Regions from separate parts of the Klebsiella scottii genome, predicted to be linked through region 2. Evidence: predicted binding sites of a transcription regulator. Region 2 holds the regulator's gene; the other holds the start of a gene.
The links. The regulator Fur, encoded in region 2, represses iron uptake genes when iron is present. The targets are predictions, from matches to a motif close to ATAATAATGAGAACNACTATCAA.
Positions count from the first base shown of each region.

Region 1: a site for Fur is predicted at 3,624-3,646, ahead of fhuE (ferric-rhodotorulic acid/ferric-coprogen receptor FhuE). Genes of this name have one in related genera too.

Region 1 is NZ_JARXNI010000020.1:2,161,672-2,169,209, reverse strand. Features, by position in the region: gene ptsG (PTS glucose transporter subunit IIBC) at 1-1,232, shown strand, start outside; gene fhuE (ferric-rhodotorulic acid/ferric-coprogen receptor FhuE) at 1,348-3,531, opposite strand; gene hinT (purine nucleoside phosphoramidase) at 3,894-4,250, shown strand; gene QFI97_RS17825 (YcfL family putative periplasmic lipoprotein) at 4,254-4,628, shown strand; gene lpoB (penicillin-binding protein activator LpoB) at 4,650-5,285, shown strand; gene thiK (thiamine kinase) at 5,266-6,081, shown strand; gene nagZ (beta-N-acetylhexosaminidase) at 6,110-7,120, shown strand; gene ycfP (alpha/beta hydrolase YcfP) at 7,157-7,538, shown strand, end outside.
Region 2 is NZ_JARXNI010000020.1:2,709,598-2,717,135, reverse strand. Features, by position in the region: gene nagE (PTS N-acetyl glucosamine transporter subunit IIABC) at 1-464, shown strand, start outside; gene glnS (glutamine--tRNA ligase) at 643-2,310, shown strand; gene chiP (chitoporin ChiP) at 2,751-4,154, shown strand; gene QFI97_RS20425 (ChiQ/YbfN family lipoprotein) at 4,202-4,534, shown strand; gene fur (ferric iron uptake transcriptional regulator) at 4,614-5,066, opposite strand; gene fldA (flavodoxin FldA) at 5,359-5,889, opposite strand; gene ybfE (LexA regulated protein) at 6,040-6,333, opposite strand; gene ybfF (esterase) at 6,467-7,240, opposite strand; gene seqA (replication initiation negative regulator SeqA) at 7,424-7,538, shown strand, end outside.

The DNA of each region.
Region 1 (7,538 bases), 550 kb from region 2:
CGCTTGGCTTCACCAATAACGACGGCGTATCCGCGCTGGCTTCGGTCGTTGCTTACGGCATCATGGTGAAAACCATGGCGGTTGTTGCCCCTCTGGTTCTGCATCTACCTGCTGAAGAGATTGCGGCTAAGCACCTGGCTGATACCGGCGTACTCGGCGGTATTATTTCCGGCGCAATCGCGGCATACATGTTCAACCGCTTCTATCGCATCAAGCTGCCAGAGTATCTGGGCTTCTTTGCGGGCAAGCGTTTTGTGCCGATTATCTCCGGTCTGGCCGCTATTTTCACCGGCGTGATCCTCTCCTTCATCTGGCCTCCGATCGGTACTGCTATCCAGACCTTCTCTCAGTGGGCTGCGTACCAGAACCCGGTTGTGGCGTTCGGTATCTACGGCTTCATTGAGCGTTGCCTGGTACCGTTTGGCCTGCACCACATCTGGAATGTTCCTTTCCAGATGCAGATTGGCGAATACACCAATGCGGCGGGTCAGGTCTTCCACGGCGATATCCCGCGCTACATGGCAGGCGACCCGACTGCGGGCAAACTGTCCGGCGGCTTCCTGTTCAAAATGTACGGTCTGCCGGCTGCTGCTATCGCTATCTGGCACTCCGCTAAACCGGAAAACCGCGCGAAAGTGGGCGGTATCATGATCTCCGCGGCGCTGACCTCGTTCCTGACCGGTATTACCGAGCCGATCGAGTTCTCCTTCATGTTCGTTGCGCCGATCCTTTACGTTATCCACGCAATTCTTGCAGGTCTGGCATTCCCGATCTGTATCCTGCTGGGTATGCGTGACGGTACTTCGTTCTCCCACGGTCTGATCGACTTTATCGTTCTGTCCGGCAACAGCAGTAAGCTGTGGCTGTTCCCGATTGTCGGTATCTGCTATGCGATCGTGTACTACGTTGTCTTCCGCGTGTTGATTAAAGCGCTGGACCTGAAAACTCCGGGTCGCGAAGATTCAACTGAAGACAGCAAAGTGGGCGCAACCAGCGAAATGGCTCCGGCCCTGATCGCGGCGTTCGGCGGTAAAGAAAACATCACTAACCTTGATGCGTGCATCACCCGTCTGCGCGTTAGCGTGGCTGACGTAGCGAAAGTTGATCAGGCTGGCCTGAAAAAACTGGGCGCTGCCGGTGTGGTCGTTGCAGGTTCAGGCGTTCAGGCAATCTTCGGGACTAAATCCGATAACCTGAAAACTGAAATGGATGAGTACATCCGCGCTAACTAAGTTGTGATGTGGGGAGACTAAGGCAGCCGAATGGCTGCCTTTTTTAATGGATTCAGCGAGTAAAAAGGGAGCCGGCTGGCTCCCTGGTTTTTTTATGGTCAGCGCTGAGGATAAATCAGAACTGATAGCTGGCGGTGATGCTGAAGTTGCGCGGTTCGCCGTAAACAATCGAGCCGTCAATGTTGGTATCGTAGGTTTTATCGAACAGGTTGTTGATATTACCCTGTAAGGCGAAGTTTTTGGTGACCTGGTAGCGGCTGAATAAATCAACCAGCGCGTAGCTGCCTTGTTCCGCGCGGAAGGTACCGTACGGCGTGACGGTATCTTTATAGACCCGGTTCTGCCAGTTCACGCCGCCGCCAACGGTCAGCTCGGGCATCGCCGGCAGACGATAGCTGGTGAACACTTTGACGCTGGTACGCGGCAGGTTCGGGTTCACCGCGTTGCCTTCATTATCTTCCGCGACATAGCGCGTGGCCCCGAAGGTCATCTGCCAGTTATCGGTAATCGCCCCGTTAACTTCGAACTCGACGCCTTTACTCACCGTACCGTTGACGGTTTTGTAGGCCGTATCGCCGTTGCTGCCGGCAATCGGGGTTCCGGTAGACTGCCCCAGGTTATCCTGTTCGATACGGAACACGGCCAGCGTCGTGGTCAAACGGCTGTCCATCCAGTCTGATTTCAGGCCAAGCTCATAGTTGTTGCCGGTGATCGGCGTCAGATATTTACCCGAGCTGTCGCGGACGTTCTGCGGCTGGAAGATTGAGGTGTAGCTGGCGTAGGTCGACCAGTTATCATCAATGTCGTAAACCAGGCCGGCGTACGGCGTCGTATGGTTTTTCTCCATGCTGTAGGAGAGGGTGTCGATACGCCAGTTGGTATAGCGCACGCCGAGAATTAAGTGCAGCGGGTCGGCCAGGGAGAAGCGCGTCGCGGCATATAGGGACTTCATCCGGGTGGTGTCGTCCTGGGCGAGGCTTTGCGGGCCCCAGTTCGTTTCAGGGAAACTCCCCGCATTGAAGTTATTAAAGCTGCCGATTTCATCCGGGAACACGTTGGCCCAGGAGCTGAAATAGCGATTATTTTGTTTGCTGTAGCTGCCGCCGACTATCAGGTTATGCTGGCGCCCGAACAGATCGAAGCCGCCATCGGTAAACAGATCTACGGCATCGATTTTACGTTTGCCGCTGTTCCAGCCCGTCCCGCCAACGTAGTCATAGCCTGGGCCATAGTTGCCGTATGGGCCGACCAGCATGCCGGTCTCTTTGTTGACGTACGCATCGACGTACATCATTTTGCTGTCGAATTTGACCTCGGAGTGCGTCGCGGTCATGGTCGCCTGCCAGGTATCGGCAAAGCGCTGCTTCAGCGTGACGAAGACTTTGTTGAACTCTTTATCGTTATAGGCCCAGTCCGGAGAGGTGCTGTGGGCGCGATCGTAGTGGTTCTTGCTGCCGTCGGTATTCCAGCGCGGCAGGCCGCCCCAGGTTGGGCTGTCGACGTCGATGCGCTGGTATTCGTAGCCGGCGGAGAGGCTGGTTGAGGTGCCAAGGTCGGCATCGAGAATGCCGGAAAAGAACGTTTTTTCGCTGTTGTAACGATCGAGCCAGGAGTCATTATTCTGATAGCCAGCGACGATGCGCGCCCGGACGTTACCGTCCTCGGTCAGCGGGCTCTGCACGTCCGCGACGTAGCGCTGCTTGTTCCAGCTGCCGTACTCCGCCGAAAGATTACCTTTAAATTCCCGGCTGGTGGCATGTTTACGAATCATATTGATTGAAGCGGAGGGGTTGCCCGTACCGGTCATCAGACCGTTGGCGCCGCGCACGACTTCAACCCGCTCAAAGAGCGCGGTATCGGAGAGCGCGTCCCCCAGGTTCCAGCGGGATTCAAAATAGGTTGGAATACCATCAACCATATAGTTGTCTATCTGAAAACCGCGGGAGTAATAGCTGCTGCGATCGGAGTCCGCCTGGCTGCGGCTGATCCCGAGCGTGTTGTCCATGACGTCGCCAAGGGTTTGCAGCTGCTGATCCTGCATCCGCTGCTCGCTGATGATGCTGACCGATTGCGGAATATCGCGCTGGGTCATCAGCATTTTTGTTCCGGCTGACGTGGTTTTAACGCTGTAATCCTGCTGCTGTTCGCCGACGCCGGCTGGCGTTGTCCCTTCTACAATGATGGTGTCGTCGGTCGTACCGGCGGCAATGCCGAGGGCGGGGTGGAGCGCCAACGCAATGCCGACGGCGAGTAGAGACGGCGCGCGGCGACCATCCCGTAAGCTGGTAGTGAAAGACATTATTAACCCTTAATTAGGAGACAATCGTTATACGCCGAGGCTCTTTGGCCGCGGTCGAACCATTCCTGAAGTGCGCTGTAACCACATAGTGAATACAAATGAGAAATATACGCATTTATATTTAATGTGTAAACAGAGGTAAGAATGGCGGTCAAAATGGCGTTTATCGGCGTCGGCGGCGGGTCCCGATCCGGGATATGCTTAATCCGTCATCAGCCAGGCCCGCCGCCGCGTAAGAAAAAGTGCATTCGGGTTGAAAGAGGGGGAGTAACTCGCTCATACTCTTAGATGAATCCTGTGCATCCGCGTTTATCTGCAGAGGCAGGCCAGAGCACGGTATAAAAATTAATAAGGAATCAGTCATGGCAGAAGAAACGATTTTTAGCAAAATCATTCGCCGGGAGATCCCGTCGGATATTGTTTATCAGGATGAGCTTGTTACCGCCTTTCGCGATATTTCTCCACAGGCGCCGACCCATATTCTGATTATCCCCAATATCCTGATTCCTACCGTCAACGACGTCACCACGGAGCACGAGCTGGCGCTGGGACGGATGATGACCGTCGCGGCGAAAATTGCGCGTGATGAAGGCCTTGCCGACGATGGCTATCGTCTGATCGTCAACTGTAACCGCCACGGCGGCCAGGAAGTTTACCATATCCATATGCACCTGCTGGGCGGTCGCCCGCTGGGTCCAATGCTGGCTCACAAAGGCTAATCAATGCGCGCAGCTCATTTCGGCACTCTTCTGGCGGCGGCGCTGCTGGCCGGCTGCGGTTCTCACGCGGAAATTCCGGTGGGAGAACAGCAGACGCTGGTGATGGAGTCTAACGTCTTAGCCGCAGGTATCAGCGCCGATGCGCCTGAGGTCACCGCCTCACAGATTCAGGCCACCGCGACTTCAAGGCTGTTCAACGAACGCCAGGAGCCGATCGTCGTGCATTACCGATTTTTCTGGTATGACGCCAGAGGACTGGAGATGCACCCGCTGGAGCCGGCCCGCAGCATAACGGTGCCCGCACGCTCATCCGTGACGCTTTACGGTAGCGCGAATATTTTGGGGGCGCACAAGGCCCGACTTTATCTTTATCTGTAAGAGGTAATTGTGATGATTAAAATGTGTCGCTATGCGTTGATCACAGCACTGGCGATATTCCTTGCCGGGTGCGTCGGGCAGCGTCAGGAACCCGCGCCGGTAGGGGAGGCGCAGCCGAAGCCGGAACAGCCTGCGCAGCCGCAGCCTACGGTGCCGACCGTGCCGGGCATTCCGGCAGTGCCGGCGCAGCCTGGGCCGATTGAGCATGAACAGCAGCCGACGCAGCCGACGCCGCGCGTTCGCCACTATGACTGGAACGGCGCGGTGCAGCCGATGGTCGGGCAGATGCTGCAGGCGGGGGGCGTGAATGCGGGCAGCATTCTGCTGGTCGATAGCGTCAACAACCGCACTAACGGGACGTTGAACGCCGGCGACGCGACCGCGGCCCTGCGCAATGCGCTGACGGGAAACGGCAAGTTTACGCTGGTCTCGCCGCAGCAGCTCGGCGTAGCGAAACAGCAGCTTGGCCTGTCGCCGCAGGATAGCCTCGGTAGCCGCAGCAAAGCGATGGGCATCGCGCGCACCGTTGGCGCGCAGTACGTGCTCTACTCTAATGCCACCGGCAACGTCAATTCACCTGAGCTGAAGATGCAGCTGATGCTGGTGCAAACCGGCGAGATTATTTGGTCAGGTAAAGGTGCAGTTCAGCAACAGTAAGCTTACGCGCGATGAGGTATTGTCGCGCTTTTTCCCCCGCTATTCGCCGCTCGACGATCCGGCCTTTGCCGGTCTGAGCGGCGGTAGCTGCATTATCAGCAACGGCACCCGGCGGCTGGTACTACGCCAGCCGCACGATCCTGCCGCGCCCGCCAGCGATTTCCTTCGTCAATATCGCGCGTTATCCCGGATGCCGGATACGCTTGCACCGTCGCCAGTTTTTTACTCGCCGCGCTGGATGGTGGTGGAATATTGCGTCGGAGAAATGAAAAGCGCGCTTCCGCCGGGCCCGCAGCTGGCCGGGGTGTTGTATCATCTGCACCAGCAGCCGCGCCTGGGCTGGCGTATCGCGCTGGCGCCGCTGCTGGAACACTACTGGCAGCAGAGCGACCGCTCGCGACGAACCCCGCTCTGGCTGCGTTGGTATAAGCGCCTGCTACGGCGCGGAGAGCCTCGCCCGCTGCGCCTGGCGCCGCTACATATGGATGTGCATGCGGGCAATCTTGTCCATACCGAGGGCGGGCTGCGGCTGATCGACTGGGAATATGCCGGCGACGGCGATATTGCGCTGGAGCTTGCTGCCGTGTGGATTGATTCCGCGCAGCATCGGCAGCTGGCAGCGGAGTACGCCCGACAGGCGAACATTAATGAGCGCCAGCTGTGGCGACAAATTCAGCGCTGGCGCCCGTGGGTATTGATGCTAATGGTAGGCTGGTATGAGCGTCGCTGGCAGCAAACCGGCGACCGGCAGTTTATCGCCCTGGCAGATGCGGCCTGGCGTCAGTTAGACAAATAATATAAGAGAGGTCAGTGTGGGTCCGGTAATGTTGGATGTCGAAGGTTTTGAACTGGATGCGGAAGAGCGGGAGATCCTCGCGCATCCCTTGGTTGGAGGGCTGATTCTCTTCACCCGCAACTATCACGATCCGGCGCAGCTGCGCGAGCTGGTGCGGCAGATCCGCGAAGCTTCGCGCAATCATCTGGCGATCGCGGTCGATCAGGAAGGCGGGCGCGTGCAGCGCTTTCGCGAGGGCTTTACCCACCTGCCGGCCGCGCAGTCCTTTGCCGCACTGCTGGGGATGGAAGAGGGCGGCAGGCTGGCGGCGCAGGCCGGCTGGCTGATGGCCAGCGAAATGATCGCTATGGATATTGATATCAGCTTTGCGCCGGTGCTCGACGTCGGCCACATTAGCGCCGCCATCGGCGAGCGCTCCTATCATGACGATCCCGAGAAGGCGCTGGCCATCGCGCGCTGCTTTATTGACGGTATGCATGAAGCGGGAATGAAAGCGACCGGGAAGCATTTCCCGGGCCACGGGGCGGTAACCGCGGATTCTCATAAAGAGACGCCGCGCGACCCGCGCGCTGAGGCGGAAATTCGCGCCCGGGATATGGCCGTTTTCCGCACGCTGGTTGCGGAGCAGCGGCTTGATGCGATTATGCCTGCCCACGTTATTTACACCGACGTCGACCCGCGTCCGGCCAGCGGCTCGGCGCACTGGCTGAAGACGGTGCTGCGCGGGGAGTTAGGCTTTGACGGCGTGATTTTCTCCGACGATCTGTCGATGGAAGGCGCGGCGATTATGGGCAGCTACGCCGAGCGCGGGCAGGCTTCCCTGGACGCGGGTTGCGATATGATCCTGGTCTGTAATAATCGTAAGGGTGCGGTCAGCGTGCTGGATAACCTGTCGCCGATCAAAGCAGAGCGTGTTACGAAATTGTATCATAAAGGTTCCTTTACCCGTCAGGAACTAAGGGATTCCGCCCGTTGGAAGGCGGTCAACGCGCAGCTGGAGCAGCTCCACGCGCGTTGGCAAGAGGCGAAGTCCGCGTAGCAAACCTGAAGGGCGTTGTTGTCTGGTGAGGATACGATGATTATCTATTTACACGGTTTTGACTCTAACAGCCCCGGTAACCATGAGAAGGTGCTGCAGCTGCAGTTTATCGACCCCGACGTGCGGTTGATTAGCTACAGTACGCGGCATCCGAAGCATGACATGCAGCACTTGTTAAAAGAGGTCGATAAGATGCTGCAGCTCAACGCCGACGATCGGCCGCTGATTTGCGGCGTTGGTCTGGGCGGCTACTGGGCGGAACGAATTGGCTTCCTCTGCGATATCCGCCAGGCGATTTTTAACCCGAACCTGTTTCCCGATGAGAACATGGAAGGGAAGATCGATCGGCCGGAAGAGTACGCGGATATCGCCACCAAGTGCGTGAATAACTTCCGTGAAAAAAATCGCGATCGTTGCC
Region 2 (7,538 bases):
AAACTATCGCCGCGCTGGTTTCACCCGTTACCGGTGATATCGTGGCGCTGGAGCAGGTCCCGGACGAAGCGTTCGCCAGCAAGGCCGTCGGTGACGGCGTGGCGGTGAAACCGACCGATAAGATCGTTGTCTCCCCGGCTGCGGGTACCATCGTTAAGATCTTCAATACCAACCACGCGTTCTGTCTGGAAACGGAAAACGGTGCGGAAATCGTCGTCCATATGGGCATTGATACCGTCGCGCTGAACGGCCAGGGCTTCAAACGCCTGGTGGAAGAGGGCGCGGAAGTGAAGGCCGGTCAGCCGATTCTGGAAATGGATCTGGACTTCCTTAACGCGAACGCCCGTTCGATGATTAGCCCGGTAGTCTGCAGCAACAGCGATGATTACAGCGCGCTGGTGATTCTGGCGACCGGTAAAGTTATCGCCGGCCAGACGCCGCTGTATGAGATTAAAGGCAAGTAAGGCTCCTGAGTAGAGTTTATGCCTGTGCGGCGGGGGGAAACCTCCGCCGCTTTTTTTTGCAGCAAATGACCCCATAATCTCCTTCAGATACGTATTTTCAGTAACTAATAGTTGTCTCCACGTCCTGCTTGTAAGATCATGTCCCGTTATACGTTGTTTACGCTTTGAGGAACCCACGATGAGTGAGGCAGAAGCCCGCCCAACTAACTTTATTCGTCAGATCATTGATGAAGATCTGGCTACTGGTAAGCACACCACCGTTCATACGCGCTTCCCGCCGGAGCCGAACGGTTATCTGCACATTGGCCACGCGAAATCGATTTGCCTGAACTTCGGCATTGCTCAGGATTATCAAGGCCAATGCAACCTGCGCTTCGATGACACCAACCCGGTGAAGGAAGATATCGAATACGTTGAGTCGATTAAAAACGACGTGCAGTGGTTAGGTTTCCACTGGTCCGGGAAAGTTTGCTACTCGTCTGATTATTTCGACCAGCTGCACAGCTACGCCGTTGAACTGATTAATAAAGGCCTGGCATACGTTGACGAACTGTCGGCGGAAGAAATTCGCGAATACCGCGGTTCGCTGAAAGCGCCGGGCAAAAACAGCCCGTACCGCGATCGCAGCGTAGAAGAGAACCTGGCGCTGTTTGAAAAAATGCGCGCCGGTGGTTTTGCGGAAGGTAAAGCCTGCCTGCGTGCGAAAATCGATATGGCCTCGCCGTTTATCGTTATGCGCGACCCGGTGCTGTACCGCATTAAATTCGCCGATCACCATCAGACCGGCAGCAAGTGGTGCATCTACCCGATGTACGACTTTACCCACTGCATCAGCGATGCGCTGGAAGGCATCACGCACTCTCTGTGTACGCTGGAGTTCCAGGACAACCGTCGCCTGTACGATTGGGTGCTGGATAACATCAGCATCCCGGTTCACCCGCGCCAGTACGAATTCTCGCGCCTGAATCTCGAATATACCGTGATGTCCAAGCGCAAGCTGAACCAGCTGGTGACCGAGAAGCATGTGGAGGGCTGGGACGATCCGCGTATGCCGACCATTTCCGGCCTGCGTCGTCGCGGCTATACCGCCGAATCGATTCGCGAGTTCTGTAAGCGCATCGGCGTGACCAAACAGGACAACACCATTGAAATGGCGTCGCTGGAGTCCTGCATTCGCGAAGATCTGAACGAAAACGCCCCGCGCGCAATGGCCGTTATCGATCCGGTAAAACTGGTTATCGAAAACTATCCGCAGGGCGGCAGTGAAAATGTGACCATGCCGAACCACCCGAGCAAGCCGGAGATGGGCAGCCGCGACGTGCCGTTCAGCGGTGAGATCTGGATCGATCGCGCTGACTTCCGTGAGGAAGCCAACAAGCAGTACAAGCGTCTGGTACTGGGCAAAGAGGTTCGCCTGCGCAATGCCTACGTGATCAAAGCCGAGCGCGTAGAGAAGGATGCAGAGGGCAATATCACCACTATCTTCTGCACCTATGATGCCGATACGCTGAGCAAAGATCCGGCGGACGGCCGCAAGGTGAAGGGCGTTATCCACTGGGTGAGCGCGGCGCACGCGCTGCCGGTAGAAATTCGCCTGTACGACCGTCTGTTCAGCGTGCCGAATCCGGGCGCAGAAGAGGACTTCCTTGCAGTAATGAACCCCGAATCGCTGGTTATCAAGCACGGCTTCGCCGAGCCGAGCCTGGCGCAGGCGCAGGCCGGTAAGGCCCTGCAGTTCGAGCGTGAAGGCTACTTCTGCCTCGACAGCCGCTATGCAAGCGCCGACCGTCTGGTGTTCAACCGCACCGTTGGCCTGCGTGATACCTGGGCGAAGATCGGCGCATAAACCCGCGTCGCCGCATCGTCATCAAAAACGCCGCATCGCGCGGCGTTTTTTTATTTCCGCATTTAGCTGACTCATTTGGTTATTTTCGCGATGCGAATTAATCTTGTTTACAGCTTGTAATATATCCCGCCTGGCCCGTCTGTTATTTTTGTGTAAAAAACCGCTGTAAGCGTTTCCATCTCATCTTTTATCCTGATTTTGCAAATACTTCCGCGCTAAATGTACGAAATCCCAGGCTGTAACAAAAAGACATAGATTATGTGCGCTTTGTCATAATCTTAAGCTTTGGTCGGCGAAAGAGATTGATAATTCGCGTCACGAAAAATAGTCTATCCAGAGTGGATATGCGGATTTTTACCGCACCGCTTTTTAGCAGTCTTATTTATTTTTCGCGGCTTGCCTTTGGCTCCGCGTTTTAAAACGTCAAAGAGGATATGCACATGCGTACGTTTAGTGGCAAACGTAGTACGCTGGCGCTGGCTATTGCCGCCGTCACCGCGATGTCGAGCTGGATCGTTGTTCCGCAGGCCAGCGCAGCAGGTTTTATTGATGATTCCACGTTAACCGGCGGTATCTATTACTGGCAGCGTGAGCGCGACCGTAAAGACGTCACCGACGGCGATAAGTACAAAACCAACCTTTCGCATTCAACCTGGAACGCCAACCTGGATTTCCAGTCCGGCTATGCTGCCGATATGTTTGGTATTGACGTGGCTGCCTTTACCGCAATTGAAATGGCGGAAAGCAGCGAAAGCGGTCACCCGAACGAAATTGCCTTCTCCTCAAGAAATAAAGCCTACGACGAAGATTACTCCGGCGACAAGAGCGGGATTAGCCTCTATAAAGCGGCGGCAAAATTTAAGTATGGCCCGGCGTGGGCGCGCGCTGGCTATATTCAGCCAACCGGGCAAACGCTGCTGGCTCCGCACTGGAGCTTTATGCCGGGCACTTATCAAGGTGCCGAAGCCGGAGCCAACTTTGATTACGGCGACTCTGGCGCGCTGAGTTTCTCCTACATGTGGACGAACGAATACAAAGCGCCGTGGCACATTGAGATGGATGAGTTCTATCAGAACGATAAGAAGACGAAAGTCGATTATCTGCACTCTCTGGGCGCCAAATATGATTTTAAAAATGACCTCGTGCTGGAAGCCGCGTTTGGCCAGGCTCAAGGCTATATCGACCAGTATTTTGCTAAGGCCAGCTATAAATTTGACGTCGCCGGCGCTCCGTTAAGCACCAGCTATCAGTTCTACGGTACCCGCGATAAGGTCAGCAACGGCGGCGCGAACGATATTTATGACGGCACCGCCTGGCTACAGGCGCTAACCTTTGGCTACAAGGTTGCCGACGTGCTGGACCTGCGTCTGGAAGGCACCTGGGTGAAGGCTGAAGGTCAGCAGGGCTACTTCCTGCAGCGTATGACTCCAACCTACGCATCCTCTAACGGTCGCCTGGACGTGTGGTGGGATAACCGCTCAGACTTCAACGCCAACGGCGAAAAAGCCGTGTTCTTCGGCGCCATGTACGACATGAAAAACTGGAATATGCCGGGCTGGGCGTTTGGCGCGTCTTACGTTTACGCGTGGGATGCGAAACCAGGCAAAATGGCGACGCCCGATGCGTACTACAACGCGGACAAACGTCTGGAAGAGTCGGCCTACAGCCTCGATGCCATGTATACCGTGCAGGACGGCCGGGCGAAAGGAACGCTGTTCAAACTCCACTTCACTCAGTACGACAACCACTCCGATATTCCAAGCTGGAGCGGCGGTTACGGCAACATCTTCCAGGATGAGCGCGACGTGAAGTTTATGGTTATTGCCCCGTTCACTATTTTCTGATGCCGTAGCGGCGGGCGTAAGCCTGCCGCCAGCCCGTGAGGTTGATTATGAAGAAGCTATTGCTCATCGCCATCATGGCATCGGGTCTGGTGGCCTGTACGCAGTCACCGGCGCCAAAAGAAGATACTAAATTGAAGGATGCCTACAGCGCCTGCATCAATACGGCAGAAGGGAATCCGGATAAAGTTCAGGCGTGCCAGAGCGTGCTGAACGTTCTTAAAGAGGATAAGCAGCATCAGCAGTTCGCTAATCAGGAAAGCGTGCGCGTGCTGGATTATCAGCAGTGTATCCTGGCGACCCGCACCGGCAACGATCAGGCGGTGAAAGCCCGCTGCGACCAGATCTGGAAAGAGATCCGCAGCAACAATACCCGGCCCTGATTTCCCTCGTACTCCGTATTTGCGGGCATAAAAAAAGCCAACCTGCGGGTTGGCTTTTTGCTGCTTACGCTGCGGGAAACTATTTTTCCACCGCGTCGTGCGCGTGTTCATCTTCGCGGCAATCGCCTTCTGCACAGTGGCCGTACAGGTACAGGCTGTGGTTGGTCAGGCGGATACCGTGACGGTGGGCAATTTCACGCTGACGCGCTTCGATGGAGTCATCGCTGAATTCGATCACTTTGCCACAATCGAGGCAAATCAGATGATCGTGATGATGCTGCTGCGTCAGTTCGAAAACGGATTTACCGCCTTCAAAATTATGGCGGGTAACAATGCCGGCATCATCAAACTGGTTCAGTACGCGATAAACGGTAGCCAGACCGATCTCTTCACCCATGTCGATCAGGCGTTTGTATAAATCTTCCGCGCTGACGTGATGGTTATCCGGCCCCTGCAGCACTTCCAAAATTTTTAATCGTGGAAGTGTGACTTTCAGGCCAGCCTTCTTCAATGCGGTATTGTTGTCAGTCATGCGGAATCTGTCCTGTTGCTAAACGATCTACTTCCATTAGCGGAAGTAATACAGAGAATCACCCGATGTAATGCGTCTCATTATAGAACTGCCATGATGAAATGAAAACCGCAAGCATCGAGCCTTGTATGCTGTCAAAAACGAGGCACACGCTACAAACTGTGTCACGTCTCCTCGTTAAATCAGAGGACATTGTACAGATATGTGATTAAAAGTTAAAAACTTGTAGCTATTAGTTTTATTGCTTTTACCTATCAATACGGCGATACCCGAAGGTAGCGCCGTTTAACGATCAGGCGTTTTTGATTTCTTCGAGATGCAGTTCTTCAGAAATCTGTTTAACCCACTTCTCTACGCGCTCGTTGGTCAGCTCAGGCTGACGGTCTTCATCGATAGCCAGACCGACGAAATGGTCGTCATCGGCGAGACCTTTAGAGGCTTCAAAATGGTAGCCTGCAGTCGGCCAGTGGCCGACGATGGTTGCGCCGCGCGGTTCGATGATGTCGCGAATGGTACCCAGCGCGTCACAGAAGTATTCAGCGTAGTCTTCCTGGTCGCCGCAGCCAAACAGGGCTACCAGCTTACCGTTGAAATCGACCTCTTCCAGCGTCGGGAAGAAATCATCCCAGTCACACTGCGCTTCACCGTAGTACCAGGTTGGGATGCCCAGCAGCAGAATATCATGACCTTGCAGGTCTTCTTTGCTGCTTTTGGCAATGTCGTGAACATCAGCAACATCTTTACCAAGCTGCTTTTGGATCATTTTTGCAATATTTTCGGTGTTGCCGGTGTCGCTGCCAAAAAAGATGCCGATGATTGCCATGAGTAAAATAACCTCTTGAAACTTAATGATGTGGTAGTGGCGTAATGCCCGCAGATAACGGCAATCATAGCAGAACAGGGAAGGGCGCGGAAACAGCAATCACACCCGACTGCACACTCTGCTACATGAAAGTGTTGTTTTTGAGGTTTCTCAGACTTTACCCTGGCTATGCAGGGCTGCCAGCTGGTTCATCAACATCTCTTCAATCAGATCGCTACGGTTCATATTACGGGCATCAGCTAACTCGTTGAGCGCATCAACCGCTTCAGCGTTGAGCTTGAGCTCCACGCGCCTTAAGCCGCGAACTTTGTCGCGTTTAAGCTGGTTGCGTTTATTGATGCGCAGCTGCTCGTCGCGCGAAAGCGGATTGGTCTTTGGTCTACCCGGGCGACGCTCGGTTGCGAACAAATCTAATGTCGTACGGTCCGTTTGTTCTTTTGCCATGATTCAGAGTGACTTCGGGGAAACGAGTTGTCGGGCCATTGCCGACACAGATAGCGCGCCATAATACATCAGGCGAACCGCTGCGCCAACGACCGCAGGCATTCTGCGGCGCGGTCGGGCAGTTTTTAGCCAGTTATGCCGCTAAAAAGGAGAGATATCGACGAATTGCGCGCAATACCGCTTCCGGTTTCTCCGCATGGACCCAATGGCCCGCGCCGGCAATCACGTGCGCGCGGGCCTGAGGGAACTGAGCCAGCAGCGCGTCGCGATATTCATCGGTCACGTAGGGAGAGTTGCCGCCTGGGATAAACAGGGCCGGATGCGGCCACGCGGGAACCGGCTGCCAGCCGACGATATGGCTATATTGATTCCACAGGACCGGCACGTTAAAACGCCACTGGCCGTCAACGAAGGATTTCAGCAGAAACTGAATGACTCCCTCTTCCTGCAGATGCTTGCGCATAATTGCCGCCGCCTGCTGACGGGTTGCGGCGCCGGCAGCGGTCACGGCGTTAATGGCGGCAAAGATTTCGTCATGGCGGCGGACGTGATAATCCACCGGCGCGATATCAATAGCCACCAGGCCGTCGATGCGTTCCGGGGCCAGGGCGCTCAGCGCCATCACCGCTTTACCGCCCATTGAGTGGCCGATAAAGGTCGCTTTTTCCAGCTGAAGATCGTCAAGGGTGTCGAGCAGATCCTGAGCCATAGCGGCGTAGGTCATCTGCGGATCGCGCGGGGAAAGACCGTGATTGCGCATATCGACCTGCAAAATATCGTAGTCGGCGACCAGGTCGCGTGCGAGGATACCGAGGTTATCAAGGCTGCCAAACAGACCGTGAACCAGGACCACAGGGGAATTATTGTGCGGATTTTGTGCAGATTGCGCGCGGCTATTTAATTTCATGGCAAAGTTCTTTTTTTCGCTCCGTCGGGTTAGGGTATTATGTTGGACATTCTGCCATCCGGCTGCAAGACCCAGAGCTATCTGAGTTTTACCGCCATCCTGGTTTGACGCTATCCGCGGTTAGGATTTGTCCTTATAATCCTGACAACTTGTATTCAGAATAAGATATCGCACTGGATTAAGATGAAAACAATTGAAGTTGATGATGATCTCTATCGCTATATTGCCAGCCACACCCAGCATATTGGTGAGAGTGCATCCGACATTTTACGGCGCATGCTGAAATTTTCCGCCGCTT